DNA from 3 places in the Streptomyces sp. NPDC050263 genome. Region 2 is predicted to be linked to each of the others. Evidence: riboswitches for the same ligand, from Rfam matches in the RefSeq annotation. Region 2 holds a riboswitch; each other region holds the start of a gene.
What was found. Region 2 has a riboswitch for cyclic di-AMP ahead of AB0J04_RS43175 (transglycosylase family protein). Riboswitches for the same ligand answer to the same signal wherever they lie in the genome.
Positions count from the first base shown of each region.

Region 1: another riboswitch for cyclic di-AMP. It lies ahead of AB0J04_RS06030 (M23 family metallopeptidase); the one in region 2 lies ahead of AB0J04_RS43175 (transglycosylase family protein).
Region 3: another riboswitch for cyclic di-AMP. It lies ahead of AB0J04_RS43505 (C40 family peptidase); the one in region 2 lies ahead of AB0J04_RS43175 (transglycosylase family protein).

Region 1 is NZ_JBFAKW010000009.1:20,232-25,296, forward strand. It holds gene trmB (tRNA (guanosine(46)-N7)-methyltransferase TrmB) at 1-643, shown strand, start outside; gene AB0J04_RS06025 (PrsW family intramembrane metalloprotease) at 750-2,153, shown strand; gene AB0J04_RS06030 (M23 family metallopeptidase) at 2,242-3,279, opposite strand; cyclic di-AMP (ydaO/yuaA leader) riboswitch at 3,287-3,455, opposite strand; tRNA gene AB0J04_RS06035 (tRNA-Met) at 3,769-3,842, opposite strand; gene AB0J04_RS06040 (dihydrofolate reductase family protein) at 3,902-5,029, opposite strand.
Region 2 is NZ_JBFAKW010000190.1:5,403-10,467, forward strand. It holds gene AB0J04_RS43160 (hypothetical protein) at 1-345, shown strand, start outside; gene AB0J04_RS43165 (cytochrome P450) at 342-1,697, shown strand; gene AB0J04_RS43170 (transglycosylase family protein) at 1,887-2,978, shown strand; cyclic di-AMP (ydaO/yuaA leader) riboswitch at 3,185-3,353, shown strand; gene AB0J04_RS43175 (transglycosylase family protein) at 3,357-4,043, shown strand; gene eno (phosphopyruvate hydratase) at 4,381-5,065, shown strand, end outside.
Region 3 is NZ_JBFAKW010000195.1:3,680-8,744, forward strand. It holds gene AB0J04_RS43495 (ATP-dependent Clp protease proteolytic subunit) at 22-657, shown strand; gene AB0J04_RS43500 (hypothetical protein) at 665-970, shown strand; cyclic di-AMP (ydaO/yuaA leader) riboswitch at 1,350-1,554, shown strand; gene AB0J04_RS43505 (C40 family peptidase) at 1,558-2,031, shown strand; gene AB0J04_RS43510 (ATP-binding protein) at 2,070-2,558, opposite strand; gene AB0J04_RS43515 (helix-turn-helix transcriptional regulator) at 2,772-3,632, shown strand; gene AB0J04_RS43520 (DUF397 domain-containing protein) at 3,642-3,875, shown strand; gene AB0J04_RS43525 (8-amino-7-oxononanoate synthase) at 3,956-5,065, opposite strand, start outside.

The DNA of each region.
Region 1 (5,065 bases), on a different contig from region 2:
GGACGCCTTGCAGCGGCTGTGGGCCAAGTGGGGGCTCGACATCGACGGGCATCCCGTCGATCTCGCCGAGCTGTTCGGCGACGACCGTCCCGTCGTGCTGGAGATCGGCTTCGGCATGGGCGAGGCGACCGCGCAGATGGCGGCCGCCGACCCGGACACCGGCATCCTCGCAGTGGACGTGCACACGCCCGGTCAGGGCAACCTGCTCAACCTCGCGGACCGCAACGGCCTGACCAACGTCCGGGTCGCCAACGGCGACGCGATCATCCTGCTGCGCGAGATGCTGCCGGCGGACTCGCTCGACGGGCTGCGCGTCTTCTTCCCCGACCCGTGGCCCAAGAAGCGCCACCACAAGCGGCGTCTCATCCAGCCGGAGTTCCTCGACCTGGCCGCGACCCGGCTGAAGCCGGGCGCGATCGTGCACTGCGCCACGGACTGGGAGCCGTACGCGGAGCAGATGCTGGAGGTGCTCACCGCGCACCCCGACTTCGAGAACACCCGGGTCGACGGCGGGTTCGCGCCCCGGCCCGAGTTCCGGCCGCTGACCCGGTTCGAGGGGCAGGGGCTGGACAAGGGGCACGTGGTGAACGATCTGCTCTTCACGCGCGTACAGCATCGCGTCCAGCAGCCCAGCAGACCGTAGCCCAGCAGACCGCTGCCGAGCAGACCGCAGGCAGGCAACCGGCACGGGGATCGCTGACCCACCGACTCCGTCCACCACAGTCCCCTCCCTCGTTAGGGTCGATGCCGTGGCCATCAGTCCCCCGTTCCCGCCCTATCCGCCGCATCCGCCGCATCCCGGCGGGGCGCCCGAGGACGGCGTCCTCCGGCACGCGCACTGGTGGCAGCACAGAGGGGTGCGGTACGGGGCGCTGATCACGCTGCTCGCGCTCTCCGGCCTGGTCATCCTGGCGTTGGTGCGCGAACAGACCGGCTCGGAGGGCTTCCTGGTCGGGCTCGGGCTGGCCGTGCTGCCGGTGCCGTTGCTCGTCGCCGCCTTCCGGTGGCTCGACCGGGTCGAGCCCGGGCCCTGGCGGAACCTGGTCTTCGCCTTCGCCTGGGGCGCGTGCGCGGCGGCGCTGATAGCCATCGTCGCCAACAGCTTCGCGACGAGATGGATAGCGATGGCGACCGCCGACCCGTCCAGCGCGGACACCCTGGGGGCGACCGTCATAGCGCCGGTCGTCGAGGAGTCCGCCAAAGCCGCCGCCGTCCTGCTCGTCTTCCTCTTCCGCAGGCGGGACTTCACCGGGATCGTCGACGGCGTGGTCATCGCCGGGGTCACCGCCACCGGCTTCGCGTTCACCGAGAACATCCTCTACCTCGGCACCGCTTTCGGCACGGACCAGCTGACCGGCGACAGCGGCATCTCCTCCGTCACCGCCGCGACCTTCTTCGTGCGCGTCGTCATGTCGCCGTTCGCGCACCCCCTGTTCACCGTCCTGACCGGCATCGGCTTCGGCATCGCCGCGCTCTCCGGGGACCGTCGGCAGCTGCGCCGCGTGCTGCTCCCGTTGGCCGGGCTGCTCCTCGCCATGGGCATGCACGCCCTGTGGAACGGCTCCTCGTCGTTCGGCGAGTTCGGCTTCTTCGCGGTGTACGTGGCGATCATGGTGCCCGCGTTCGGGCTGCTCACCTGGCTCGTGGTGTGGACCCGCCAACGTGAGCTGCGCACCGTGCGCGAGGAGCTGCCCGCCTACGCGGCGGCCGGCTGGCTCACCCCGGCCGAGCCGTTCGCACTCGGCTCGATGCGGGCCCGGCGGCTGGCCCGCGGATACGCCGGACGCCACCTGGGCCGGCCGGCGGCGCGGGAGGTGGCGCGGTACGAGGCGTACGCGACGTCCCTCGCCTTCCTGCGGCATCGCGGCCGGCGGGGGCGGGGAGACGCCGACTTCGTCCTCCGGGAACGGGAGCTGCTGAACGAGCTGTGGCGCCGGAAGGACGTCGCCCGGCCCGCGCTGGACCACGCGGCCCGGATGACGGCCCCTCCGGTACCCGTACGGATGGCTGCGCCGCCCTGGCCGATGTACGGGGCCCACGGGTCGTCGTACGGGTCGTACGGGCACCCCCAGGGGCACCACCCCGGGTACCCGGCAGGGCCGGCGTACGGGTATCCCGCAGGGCCGTACCCCGCCCCCAACCCCTACCGATAAGTTTCGAACGCCCTACAGCCCTGACGTCGGGGGTGGCCGTCAGGGCTGTAGGAAGTCGGGTCGGGAGCCGGCCGGGGGCCGGGAGGTCTCAGGGGTTGAGGCCCTTGCTGCGCAGCCAGGCCGCCGGGTCGATGCCGTCGGAGCCGCCGTCCGGGTGGACCTCGAGGTGGAGGTGGGCCCCGGTGACGTTGCCGGTGGCGCCGACGCGGCCGATCACGTCACCGGTGCCGACCTTCTGGCCGACACTGACGCTGATCGACGACTGGTGGCAGAACCAGACCTCGGTGCCGTCGTCCAGCGTGAGGATGGTGCGGTAGCCGTAGGAACCGGCCCAGCCCGCCTCGGTGACGGTGCCGCTGTGGACGGCCTTGATGAGCGTGCCGGTGGGCGCGGCGAAGTCGAGGCCCGTGTGGTAGCCGGAGGACCAGAGGGAACCGGCCTGACCGAAGGTCGAGGTGATCGTGTACGAGGAGGTCGGCAGCGTGTACTGCGTGGCCAGTTCGGCCAGGCGCGCGGCCTCGGCCTTCTTGGCGGCCTCGTCGGCGGCCTTCTTCTTCGCGGCGGAGGCCTTGGCCTCCGCCTCCTTCTCGGCCTTGGCGACGGCGTCGGCCTGGGCCTTGGCCGCGGCGGCAGCGGCGGCCGCTGCCGCCTTGGTCTCGAGCTGGGTCTGCTGCGACTCGGCCTGCGCCATGATCCGGCTGCGCAGGGCCTCGCCGGCGTCGGTGGCGCTCTCGCCGGTGTCGGTGGCGGGCGCCTCGGACCCGAAGTTGGCGAGGGCGGGCGCGGCGTCCTCGGCCGGCTCGTCGTCGGAGATGAGGGAGCCCACGTTGGGCAGGTCCGGCATGGAGATGGAGACCGGGGCCTTGCCGGTGTTGGCGCTGGCCATGCCGCCCGCGCTGACGGCGGCTATGACGCCGACGCCGAGGACGGTGGAGCTGCGGGCGAACCCGCCGCCGCGCTGCTTGGCGACGCGGTGCTTGCCGCGTACCGGGCGAATGGAATCCGCGGTGGGGTTCCACTCCTCCCAGGGGCCCTCGTCGGTGCGGACGCTGCCGTAGGCCAAGGTCTCTGCGGACCGCTGGCTCGGCACGAACGGGGCTTCTGGGGCAGGCCGGTTGGACGCCACGCGGGCGTACTCCTTTCCTTCCGTCGCCTACCGGGTTAGCTGACGGGTTCGGAGCGGGAAGGTCTCCTACGCGCGTAAACCGGTCGTGGGCTCTGCGAGCTCACGACGGCTTCCGCGAGATTCACCCCAAGGTGGTGGTTCCCCGGTTCCCTTGCGGGATTCGGCAGTGCGCACGGAGCCGACTCTTGTGCCGGCTGGGACGACCGCGCTGCGTTATCGAACGTTAATAGACCCGGGGTCGGGATTCCAAGCTCTTCTGCTTGATCAACAACATTTCCGGCCTGGACTTTCGACCCATGACCGGTGAAAAACGGGCGAGTTGGCCGGGCTCAGCAATTACACAGGCATTGACAGGACGTCAGCCGCTGCGCGGAGGGGGATCACGCGCTCACCTGCAGTGACGACCGCGACGACCGCCCTGCCGGAGGAAACCGGGAAAAACACCGAGGGCCGGAATCCATGTTCTGGATTCCGGCCCTCGGCCTTCAGTAGCGGGGACAGGATTTGAACCTGCGACCTCTGGGTTATGAGCCCAGCGAGCTACCGAGCTGCTCCACCCCGCGCCGTTGAACACAACTGTACGCCATCAGCGGGGCCGCAAACACCACGGTTGCGCAGGGGGTCACAGGAGGTGGCGGTTCGGGGCCTTCGCCCGCTCCTCGTACTCCGGGAGTACGAGGACGTCGACGCCCTCGGCCGTCAGCAGTCCGGTGCCGTCCGCCTCCGTCACGAAGGTGTCCGGCTCACGCCAGGCCGTGACCACCCGGCGCACTCCCGCGTCGAGGATGAGACGGGCGCAGGGCGCCGGGCGCGAGGAGCGGCGGGCGCACGGTTCGAGGCTGCTGTAGACGGTGGCCGTGGGCAGCCGGGGGTCGGCCGGGTCGAGCTTCCCGAGGGCCGCCTCCTCGGCGTGCACGACCGGGTCGCCGGCCTCTCGGGAGTGACCGCGCGCGAGTTCCGTGCCGTCGGCGGCGACGATCACCGCGCCGACGCTGAAGGCGGTCACCGACGGCGGACAGTCGGCCGCCAGCTCGCAGGCGAGGGCCAGCCAGTGCCGGTCGGCGGCGACGGGCAGCGGTCCGGCCCCGGGGGCGGTGGGCTCGTAGCGGTGCAGGACGACGTCCTCGATGCGCCGCGTCTCCAGCAGGCGCAGGCGGCCGCCCTGGTAGCCGCCCGGCCCGAAGAGGCGGGGCGCGTCCGGGTCGCCCACGAAGAGCGGGGCGAGGACGAGCTGGAGTTCGTCGGCGAGGCCCTGCCGGAGCAACTGGGTGTGGATGATTCCGCCGCCCTCGACCATGAGCCGCCGCACGCCGCGCACGTCGTGGAGGTGTTCGAGGAGGCGGCGCCAGTCCAGTTCGGGGCCGAGCGCGACGACGTCCGCGGCGATGCCGAGCGCGCGGGCCCGCTCGGCGCCCTTCTCCGTCGTGTACACGACCTTCTCGCCGCCGGTGTGCCAGAAGTTCGCGGCGGGATCGAGGTCGCCGGAGCCGCTGACGGTGACCTTGAGGGGGTACGGGGGAAGCCCGGCGGCGACCCGGGCGGCGCGGCGCTCGGGGGAGTTCACGAGGAGCCGCGGGTTGTCGGCGCGGATCGTGCCGGCGCCGATGAGGATGGCGTCGACGGAGGCCCGTACCTCGTCGACGCGGTCGAAGTCGGCGGGGCCGGAGAGGAGCAGGCGCTCGGGCGTGGTGTCGTCCAGGTAGCCGTCGAGGGAGACGGCGGCGGACAGCAGGACGTACGGGTACGGCATCGACGCACTCCCCGGGATGGGTCCGACGGCGGTCTC
Region 2 (5,065 bases):
GAACACGGCGACATTCCTGTCGGCAAGGGCCTGGAGATGTGTTTCCGGTTGCTGAGCCCCATGGAACCGCCCATGACGCTTCCCTCGAACTGGACGGCGTATGCCGGCCAAGGCATGGCGCTCATGACGGGCAGGGCGGCCGCCGAGCTGCAGGAGCGCGCACGCAAGCGGTACGAGGACGGCATCACCCGCGCCGACGCCGACGCCGCTCATCGCCTCGCCGTTCTCCTGGAGAAGCAGAGCAAGCCCGCCGAAGCCGAGCTCTGGTATCGCAAGGCCGCGGCCATGGGGCACCCGGGTGCGCGCAAGGCACTCGGCGCGAACCCCGCTACCGTCGACGAGTGACCGACCACCCCGCCCCCGACCACCCCGCCCCCGACCGCCCCGCCCCCGACCACCCCGCCCCCGACCACCTCGCCCCCGACCACCCCGCCCCCGACCGCCCCGCCCCCGAACTCTTCACCTGGGAGTTCGCCACCGATCCCTACCCCGCCTACGCCTGGCTCCGTGAGCACGCGCCCGTGCATCGGACCGAACTGCCCAGCGGGGTCGAGGCCTGGTTGGTCACGCGGTACGGGGACGCGAAGCAGGCGCTCGCCGACCCGCGGCTCTCCAAGAACCCCGCGCATCACGACGAACCCGCCCACGCCAAGGGCAAGACCGGCATCCCCGGTGAGCGCAAGGCCGAGCTGATGACGCATCTGCTGAACATCGACCCGCCGGACCACACCCGCCTGCGACGGCTCGTCAGCAAGGCGTTCACGCCCCGCCGTGTCGCCGAGTTCGCGCCCCGCGTCCAGGAGCTGACGGATCAGCTCATCGACCGGTTCGCGGCGAAGGGCGAGGCCGACCTCATCCACGACTTCGCCTTCCCTCTCCCCATCTACGCCATCTGCGACCTCCTGGGCGTCCCCCGCGAGGACCAGGACGACTTCCGGGACTGGGCGGGCATGATGATCCGGCACGGGGGAGGGCCCCGGGGCGGGGTCGCGCGGTCGGTGAAGAAGATGCGGGGCTATCTGCTGGAGCTGATCCACCGCAAGCGGGCGGAGCTGCCGACCGAACCCGCGCCCGGCGAGGACCTCATCTCCGGCCTCATCCGCGCCTCCGACCACGGCGAGCACCTCACCGAGAACGAGGCCGCGGCCATGGCCTTCATCCTTCTGTTCGCCGGCTTCGAGACGACCGTCAACCTCATCGGAAACGGCACCTACGCCCTCCTCACCCACCCCGAGCAGCGCGAACGCCTCCAACGGTCCCTCACCGAGGCCGACGGCGACCGCACCCTCCTGGAGACCGGCGTCGAGGAACTGCTGCGCTACGACGGCCCCGTGGAGCTCGCCACCTGGCGGTTCGCGACCGAGCCGCTCAGCATCGGCGGGCAGGACATCGCGCAGGGCGACCCCGTCCTCGTCGTTCTGGCGGCCGCCGACCGCGATCCGGCCCGCTTCGCCGACCCCGACAGCCTCGATCTGTCCCGCCGTGACAATCAACACCTCGGCTACGGCCACGGCATCCACTACTGCCTGGGCGCGCCGCTGGCCCGCCTGGAGGGCCAGACCGCGCTGGCCGCCCTCCTCACCCGGCTGCCCGACCTCCGACTGGCCGAGGACCCGGCCCAGTTGAGGTGGCGTGGCGGGCTCATCATGCGCGGACTGCGGACCCTGCCGGTCGAGTTCACTCCGGTACATGCCTGACCGGTTGTCAGCCGGAGTGTGACCATTCGGCGAGGCGAAGGTGACCGACCCTCAACTCTGTGATCTTCACGTGATCTGCGCGGCATTAACTTGTGACAAGTGATCGTGTGCCGATACGTTCGCTCGTCAGCGCGACGCGTCAGTCGCACCCGTCGCGCCGGTCACCGCTGTCCAGAGAAAGGCCCTCGCATGCTCTCCGGGAACGGTCGTCACCGTCGCCCCCGTCAGGCTCCGGCCCTCCTGGTCGCCGCCGGAGTGACCGGCTCCGCCATCGCCATCCCGCTGCTGGCCGCCTCCGGCGCGAGCGCCGCCGACGGCACGGTGTGGGACAAGGTCGCGCAGTGCGAGACCGGCGGCTCGTGGAGCGCCGTCGGCAAGGCCGACGGCGAGCGCGGCGGACTGGGCCTCACCCAGAAGCAGTGGGAGACGTACGGCGGACTCGACTACGCGACGAGCCCTGACCTGGCCAGCCGCAACCAGCAGATAGCCGTGGCGCAGAAGCTGCTCGCCGCCGAGGACGTCGGCGCGTGGGGCACCTGCGGGCTGACCTCCGGGCTCACCCAGGCGAACGGCGCGCTGGACGTGGACACCGGCGTGGCGGACGACTCGTCCGACTCGTCTTCCTCGTCCGGATTGTCCGACCTGTCCAAGGGGTTGGACGGAGACTCCTCGGACTCTTCGGGTTCCTCGGACTCTTCGGACTCTTCGGGCTCGTCGAGTGCCGACGGCAGCTCGACGGGATCGTCCGAGACATCCGACTCGTCCGCAGATTCTTCCAGTTCACCTCCCTCGTCCCCTTCGTCGCCTTCCTCCCCCTCGTCCTCCGCCGCCGCGGACGACTCCGCCGAGGTCGACGGCTCCCCCTCGGCGACGTCGGAAGCGGACGACTCGGGCAACTCGGACAAGTCGTTCCAGGATGCGGGCTCTTGGAGCCTCGTCGACACCGGCTCCCTCGGCTCCGGCAAACACCGCGGCGCGACCGCCGACGAGAGCGCGGCCCCGACCGCGGCCCCGGCCGCGGCCCCGACGACGAAGAGCGCCACCGGCCCGGCCGCCACCGCTGTGGACGGCGCCGCCGTGGACGGCACTGCCCCCGCCTCCACCGGCCGGCATGCCGCGGTCGCCTACGTGGTCCAGGGAGGTGACTCGCTCGTCTCCATCGCCGACTCCCTTGGCATCGACGGCGGATGGCAGGCCCTCTATGCCGAGAACAAGGACGTCATCGGCGCCGACCCGAGCGACATCGCCCCCGGTCAGACCCTCGACACAGCGGTTCAATAGGGCAGGAACGCACAGAAAAACGCCGGGAGTTCACGTCACACTTCGCTCCAGAATGTCCGGTTTGGTGAAAGTGTGGGATGAGTCTCAGAAGCCCTGATCGTCTTTGAATTTCCGCGGATCACGTGGCTACGGTCAAGGCCGCTCGGCAATCCGAGCCCCGGTCGTCGCAACGCCGAGTCCTGCCAGCGGCTGCCCGGGAACAGTCGTCGCGTCAAGCGCCGTAGGCAGGAGCGGGGGACCCAAGGTAAGTGCCGGGGACAGCGGTTGACGCTGGAACCGGCTCGGGGTGAAGCCGCGCACCGCGAGGTGCGCGGCCGGGCAACTCAACCGGCCCGAACCCGACAGCTCACCTCGCAGGCGTCGGTGAGGGGATCCACCATGCTGTTTTCCGGTAAGGGCAAGCACCGCCGTCCGTCCAAGGCCACCCGCGTCGCCGCGCTGGCCGGCGTCACCGGTGTCGCCATCGCCGCCCCGCTCATGGCGGCGGGCAACGCCTCCGCCGCCACCGCCGCCGAGTGGGACAAGGTCGCCCAGTGCGAGTCCGGCGGCAACTGGTCCATCAACACCGGCAACGGCTACTACGGCGGCCTGCAGTTCTCCGCCTCCACCTGGGCCGCGTACGGCGGCACGCAGTACGCGGCGCAGGCCAACCAGGCCTCCAAGGCCCAGCAGATAGCCGTCGCCGAGAAGGTCCTCGCGGGCCAGGGCAAGGGCGCCTGGCCGGTCTGCGGCACGGGCCTGTCCGGCGCCGCCTACGACGGCGGCAGCGCCGAGTCCTCCGGCTCCTCCGGCAGCGACACGAGCACCAGCACCCGCTCGACCGAGGAGCAGAGCGCCTCCCGCTCGACCGACCGCCCGGCCGCCTCCAAGACGGTCACCACCCCGACCGGCAAGAAGGTCGAGAAGGGCGACGGCGAGTACAAGGTCGTCAAGGGCGACACCCTCAGCTCCATCGCCGAGAAGCACAAGGTCGCCGGCGGCTGGCAGAAGCTGTTCGAGCTGAACAAGGACATCGTCGACGACGCCGACCTCATCTACCCGGGCCAGCAGCTGCACCTGAAGTGAGCCCCGGCTCCCGTAGCGGGCCCCCGCTCCCGAAGTGACATCCGGCTCCCAGGGAGGTCACAGCGCCCTCATGGGCGGGGTCCGCACACTGAAGACCTCGTGAGGGTCACCCCCCGTCCCCACGGGCCCCCCGCTCCGGTGCGTGTTCCCCCGTACGCGCCGGAGCGGGGTTTCTCTTTGGCTGTTTGTCACTTCCCCTTTGTTCCGGGCGGGAACAATGTGTACGGTCAGTTCGTCCACAGGGCGGTCGGTCGGCTGCCGACGCCCCTCGGGCGGTTAGGCTCTAGTCGCAAGGCCCACGGGCCCCGCACTCTCAGCGTCACATCCCAAGAAGGAGATGCTCGTGCCGTCCATCGACGTCGTCGTAGCCCGGGAAATCCTGGACTCCCGAGGCAACCCCACGGTCGAGGTCGAGGTCGGCCTCGACGACGGCAGCACGGGTCGTGCCGCCGTTCCGTCCGGCGCCTCCACCGGTGCCTTCGAGGCCGTCGAGCTCCGCGACGGTGACCCGAACCGCTACCACGGCAAGGGTGTCGAGAAGGCCGTCCTCGCCGTCATCGAGCAGATCGGCCCGGAGCTCGTCGGCTACGACGCCACCGAGCAGCGCCTGATCGACCAGGCCATGTTCGACCTGGACGCCACCGACAACAAGGGCTCCCTCGGCGCCAACGCCATCCTCGGCGTCTCGCTCGCCGTCGCCCACGCCGCCTCCGAGGCCAGCGATCTGCCGCTGTTCCGCTACCTGGGCGGCCCCAACGCGCACCTGCTGCCGGTGCCGATGATGAACATCCTGAACGGCGGCTCGCACGCCGACTCCAACGTGGACATCCAGGAGTTCATGATCGCCCCGATCGGCGCGGAGTCCTTCTCCGAGGCCCTGCGCTGGGGCGCCGAGGTCTACCACACCCTCAAGAAGGTGCTGAAGACCAAGGGCCTGTCCACCGGCCTCGGCGACGAGGGCGGCTTCGCCCCGAACCTGGAGTCCAACCGCGCCGCCCTCGACCTCATCGTCGAGGCCATCA
Region 3 (5,065 bases), on a different contig from region 2:
GTCATCGAAGGAGGGGGCACGATGAACCGACCGTCCGCCCGCTATGTCCTGCCCGAGTTCACCGAGCGCACCAGCTTCGGGACGCGGACGATGGATCCGTACTCGAAGCTGCTGGAGGAACGGATCGTCTTCCTCGGGACGCCGATCGACGACACCTCGGCGAACGACGTGATGGCCCAGCTCATGTACCTGGAGCACCAGGACCCGGACCGGGACATCGCGCTGTACATCAACTCCCCCGGCGGCTCCTTCAGCGCGATGACGGCCCTCTACGACACGATCCGGTACGTCACCTGCGACGTGGAGACGACCTGCCTGGGCCAGGCGGGCTCGTCCGCCGCCGTGCTGCTCGCGTCCGGCACGCCGGGCAAGCGGTTCGCACTGCCGGGCGCGCGGATGACGATCCGCCAGCCGTCGCTGCCCGGGCCCGTCGAGGGACAGACCAGCGATCTCGCGATCCGGGCCGAGGAGCTGGCCCGCATCCGGGCGAGCCTGGAGGAGATGCTCGTCCGGCACACCGGGCGGACGCCGGAGCAGGTGACCGCGGACATCGAGCGGGACAAGATCCTCACCGCCCCGGAGGCCCTGGAGTACGGCCTGGTGGACGCCATCATCCCGAGCCGCAGGCCCGCGGCCGGCACGCAGGGCGGGAGGTGAGCCGCCGATGGTGCCCGAACTTCCGCCGCTGCCCGCCCTGACGCACGCAGAGGCCGAGTTGATCGACGGTTACCTGGACGTGGTCGACCTGCTCGGCCGGATCAACCCCGCCCACCACGGGGACACCTACCGCGGACTGCGCGCGGCCCAGGCGCTGGTGGCCAAGGCGACCGCGCTGCGCGACGCGCTGACGCTGATGCACCAGCGGGGCGAGAGCGAGCTGCACGCGCCGACCCTCGCGCGGGCGCTGCGCGTCCTGGACGGGGAGCGCCGGACGGCGCGCGTCACGGTGCCTCCGCTCTCCGACAGTTGACCCGGCGTCCGGCCCGGCAGCCGACGCGGGCCGCGCTCCGGTCCGGGCGGCGCGCGCCCCGAACGAGACGTCCGGACCGGAGTTGAAACGGACCGGACGGGTTACCCCCGTTCGGCGTAGCGGCCGTTGCTTTTCGGGCTCGCCGGAGTTGCGCAAAAGCGTTCTTTTCGGGCGGAACAAAAGGCTCCGTCGCTGGTCCGGGGCCCTTTGGCGTCCTTGACAGCTGATCGGCCATCAGGGTGTCCACCCGAACGGGTGAGTGGTGAGTAACCCCACAAATCCCCGGTTCCGTTGGGTTTTTCGGACATGAGTGAGCCAAGATCCCTGACTGACGACAAGCCCCCGCCACAAGCGGCGGGGCGGTCCGGGCGGACGCCGAGTCCTGCCGCCGCCCGGATGCCCGGTCGACAGAAGTGCATCGGCAGGAGTGGAGGACCCAGGCACGACGGGTCGCCGGAACGATCGTCTCCGCATGGGAGGCGCCGGGCCGAGCAGCCCTTGGGGTGAAGCCGCAGTTGCGGCCGGGCAACTTTGTCAGCCCGAATCCGACAGGTCATCCTTCACAGGCGGCTGACGAAGGGTTGCGCATGACTGCGCTCAATCGTGTCCCGTCGCTCATGGTCCGGGCCGGTACGGCCTCGGCGTTCGCCATCGCCGCTGTGGGCGGCACGATCGTGGTCCCGGGGCTCGCCTCGGACGCCGCGGCCGCCACACCGGCGACGAAGGCGCTCCAGATCGCGGCCTCCAAGAAGGGCGCACCGTACAAGTACGGGGCCACCGGACCGAAGAGGTTCGACTGCTCGGGGCTCACGCTGTACTCGTACAAGAAGGCGGGCAAGAGCCTGCCGCGTACGGCGGCACAGCAGTACAACAAGACCAAGCACATCTCGGCGTCGAGCCGCAAGGCAGGCGACCTGGTCTTCTTCCACTCGGGTTCGAACGTGTACCACGTCGGGATCTACGCGGGCAACGGCAAGATCTGGCACTCGCCGAAGACCGGAGACGTGGTGAAACTGCAGAAGATCTGGACCAAGAGCGTCTGGTACGGCCGGGTCCGCTAAGGACCTGTCCGAGGCGGTGGCGGCGTCCGGACGCGCCGTCATCGCCCCGGGATCTCGCCCTCCGCCGGGGCTTGTGCCGCCAGGGCTCCGGCCACCGGCTCCGCCGCCGCGGACGTCCACGGGAGTTCGACGGTGACCGTCTTGCCGCCCTCCCGGGTGGGCCGCACTCTGAGCTTGCCGCCGCACTCCGCGGTCAGCCAGCGAATGATCACCATGCCTCGGCCGTTGTCCTGCTGGACGGCGGCCGGCAGTCGTTTGGGGAAACGCGGGTGGCTGTCGGTGACACCGATGCGCAAGTGTTCGTCACGGTCGAGGACGAGGTCCACCGTGAAGGTGGGTGACTGACCGAAGGTGTGCTGTACGGCGTTGGTGGTGAGTTCCGAGACGATCAGCAAGATGGCGTCGGCCGTCTCCGTGTCCGCCGGCAGACCCCATTCTCCGAGGGTGCCGGCCACGAAACCGCGGGCTGTGGAGACCGAGGCGGGATCGCTCGGCAGAATGACGGATGCTTCCAGGTGATCTGCCATGGCGACGTCGTCCCTTTCCCATGGGACCGGGGTCCGACACGGAGCGGAAGGTTCGAGTACGGTCCCGGACTGGTGCTTCTTCGCCAGACTGCCATTACCGCGCCGGTCACGGGTGGCGATCCACCAAGATATGCATATATCTGTCGCTCAATGCGGTGAACTCTGCGACGGCAGAGCGTATTTGGACGGCCCGTAAGGAGTAAGGAGGAGCCCGTGCAGCACGGACCCGCGGTACGCCGCCGGAAGCTGGGCGCCGAACTGCGCAATCTGCGCGCCCATGCGGGCCTCACCAGTGGTGAGGCCGCCCGGCTCGTGGGCTGGCACCAGTCCAAGGTGAGCCGCATCGAGACGGGCACCAGTGGGTCAAAACCGGCCGATGTGCGGTTACTCCTCGACGCCTACGGGGTGGCCGATCCGCAACTGCGGGAGCTGATGCTGGCGTTGGCCGGCGCCGACGGCAGCGGCGGCCGGGACCACTGGTGGCACGCCTACCGCGGGGTGCTGCCGCCCACCTACCGGGACTTCATCAGCCTGGAATCCCAGGCGAGCGCGATGCGCACGCTGGAGACAAGTGTGGTACCGGGGCTGTTGCAGACTCCCGAGTACGCCCGCGCGGTGACCAGGGCCGCGGTGGAGGGCGTCACGGAGGAGCAGCTCGACACGCTGGTCGCGGTGCGACTGGCCCGGCAGGACGTGCTGCGCGCGCAGCCGCCGCTGGAGCTGAACGCGGTGCTGGACGAGGCGGTGCTGCGGCGGGAGGTGGGCGGCCCCGAGGTGATGGCGCAACAGCTCGGCCGGCTCGTGGAGGCCGCCCGACTGCCCCAAGTGCGGCTACAGGTCCTTCCGTTCGCCGCCGGGGCGCATATCGGCGTAACCGGACCTTTCGTTATCTTCTCATTTTCGCGCACTTCTGATCTGGATGTGGTTGTTCTCGACCACTTGACGAGTAGCCTCTATCTGGAACGGAAAGAACACCTCGAGGCCTACACCGAGGCCTTCAACGCCCTTCGGGCGCATGCCCTTTCGCCCGGGGACTCATCGGATTACATCGCCGCGATAGCAGGCGGCGCGTAAGGAGGCACCATGTCCGCAGTACCGCGGAACGTACCTTCCAGTACCGATCCCGACCAGCTCCCGGCTGTGCTGTGGCTGCGCAGCAGCTACAGCACGGGAGCGAACAACTGCGTCGAGACGGCCCGGCCGGCCGCAGGCCCCTGGGCCGGTCTGCTCGCCGTACGCGACTCCAAGGACCCGGCCGGCCCCGCCCTGCTCTTCTCCCCCGAGAGCTGGACGGGTTTCACCGCCGCGTTGCGCTGACCGCACCGCAGTAGTCGGCGCACCCGTCAGCGGCGACCGACCCACCAGTCAGCGGCGACCCACGGCCGTGTCACGCCGACTCATGGTCGCGTCTCGCCGATCACCCGTACAGCGCGTTCCAGCTCGGCCCCGGAGAGGTCGGCCCGGGCGGTCAGCCTGAGGCGTGAGATGCCGTCGGGCACGGAGGGAGGACGGAAGCAGCCCACGGCCAGGCCTGCCGAGCGGCAGTCCGCCGCCCACTGCACGGCCTCCTCCGGGGACGGCGCACGCACGGAGACGACCGCGGCGTCCGGACGCACCGCTTCCAGGCCCGCGGCCGTCAGGCGTGCGTGCAGCTCGCCCGCCACCGCACGCGCGCGTGACGCCCGCTGCGGCTCCCCGCGCAGCAGCCGCAGGGCCGCCAGGGCCGCGCCCGCCGCCGCCGGGGCCAGGCCCGTGTCGAAGATGAACGTGCGGGCCGCGTTCACCAGATGGTCGATCACGCGCGCGGGGCCCAGCACCGCGCCGCCCTGGCTGCCGAGCGACTTGGACAGCGTGACCGTGACGACGACGTCGTCGGCGCCCGCGAGACCCGCCGCGTGGGGAGCGCCCTGTCCGCCGTCCCCGAGCACGCCGAGGCCGTGGGCGTCGTCGAGGACCAGTCCGGCGCCGTGCGCCCGGCAGGCGGCCGCGAGGGCGGCCAGCGGGGCGGCGTCTCCGTCGACCGAGAAGACGGTGTCGGAGACGGCCACGGCCGGTCCCTCATGGGTGCCGAGCGCCTTGCGCACCGCGTCCGGGTCGGCGTGCCCGACGACCTGGGCGGTGCCGCGGGCCAGCCGGCAGCCGTCGATGAGCGAGGCGTGGTTGCCCGCGTCGGAGACGATCAGCGAGCCGTGCGGGGCCAGCGCGGTGATCGCGGCGAGGTTGGCCGCGTACCCGGAGGAGAAGACCAGGGCCGCCTCGAACCCGCAGTGCTCCGCCAGCTCCCGCTCCAGCTCGCCGTGCAGCTCCGTGGTGCCGGTGACGAGCCGGGAGCCGGTCGCGCCGCCGCCCCAGGTCCGGGCGGCCGCCGCGGCCCCCTCGACGACCTCGGGATGGCGGGCCAGGCCCAGGTAGTCGTTGCTCGCGAGGTCGAGGAGCGGCGAGTCGGCCGGACGGGGCCGCAGCGTCCGTACGAGTCCGGCCCGGCGGCGCAGCTCCGCCTGCTCGTC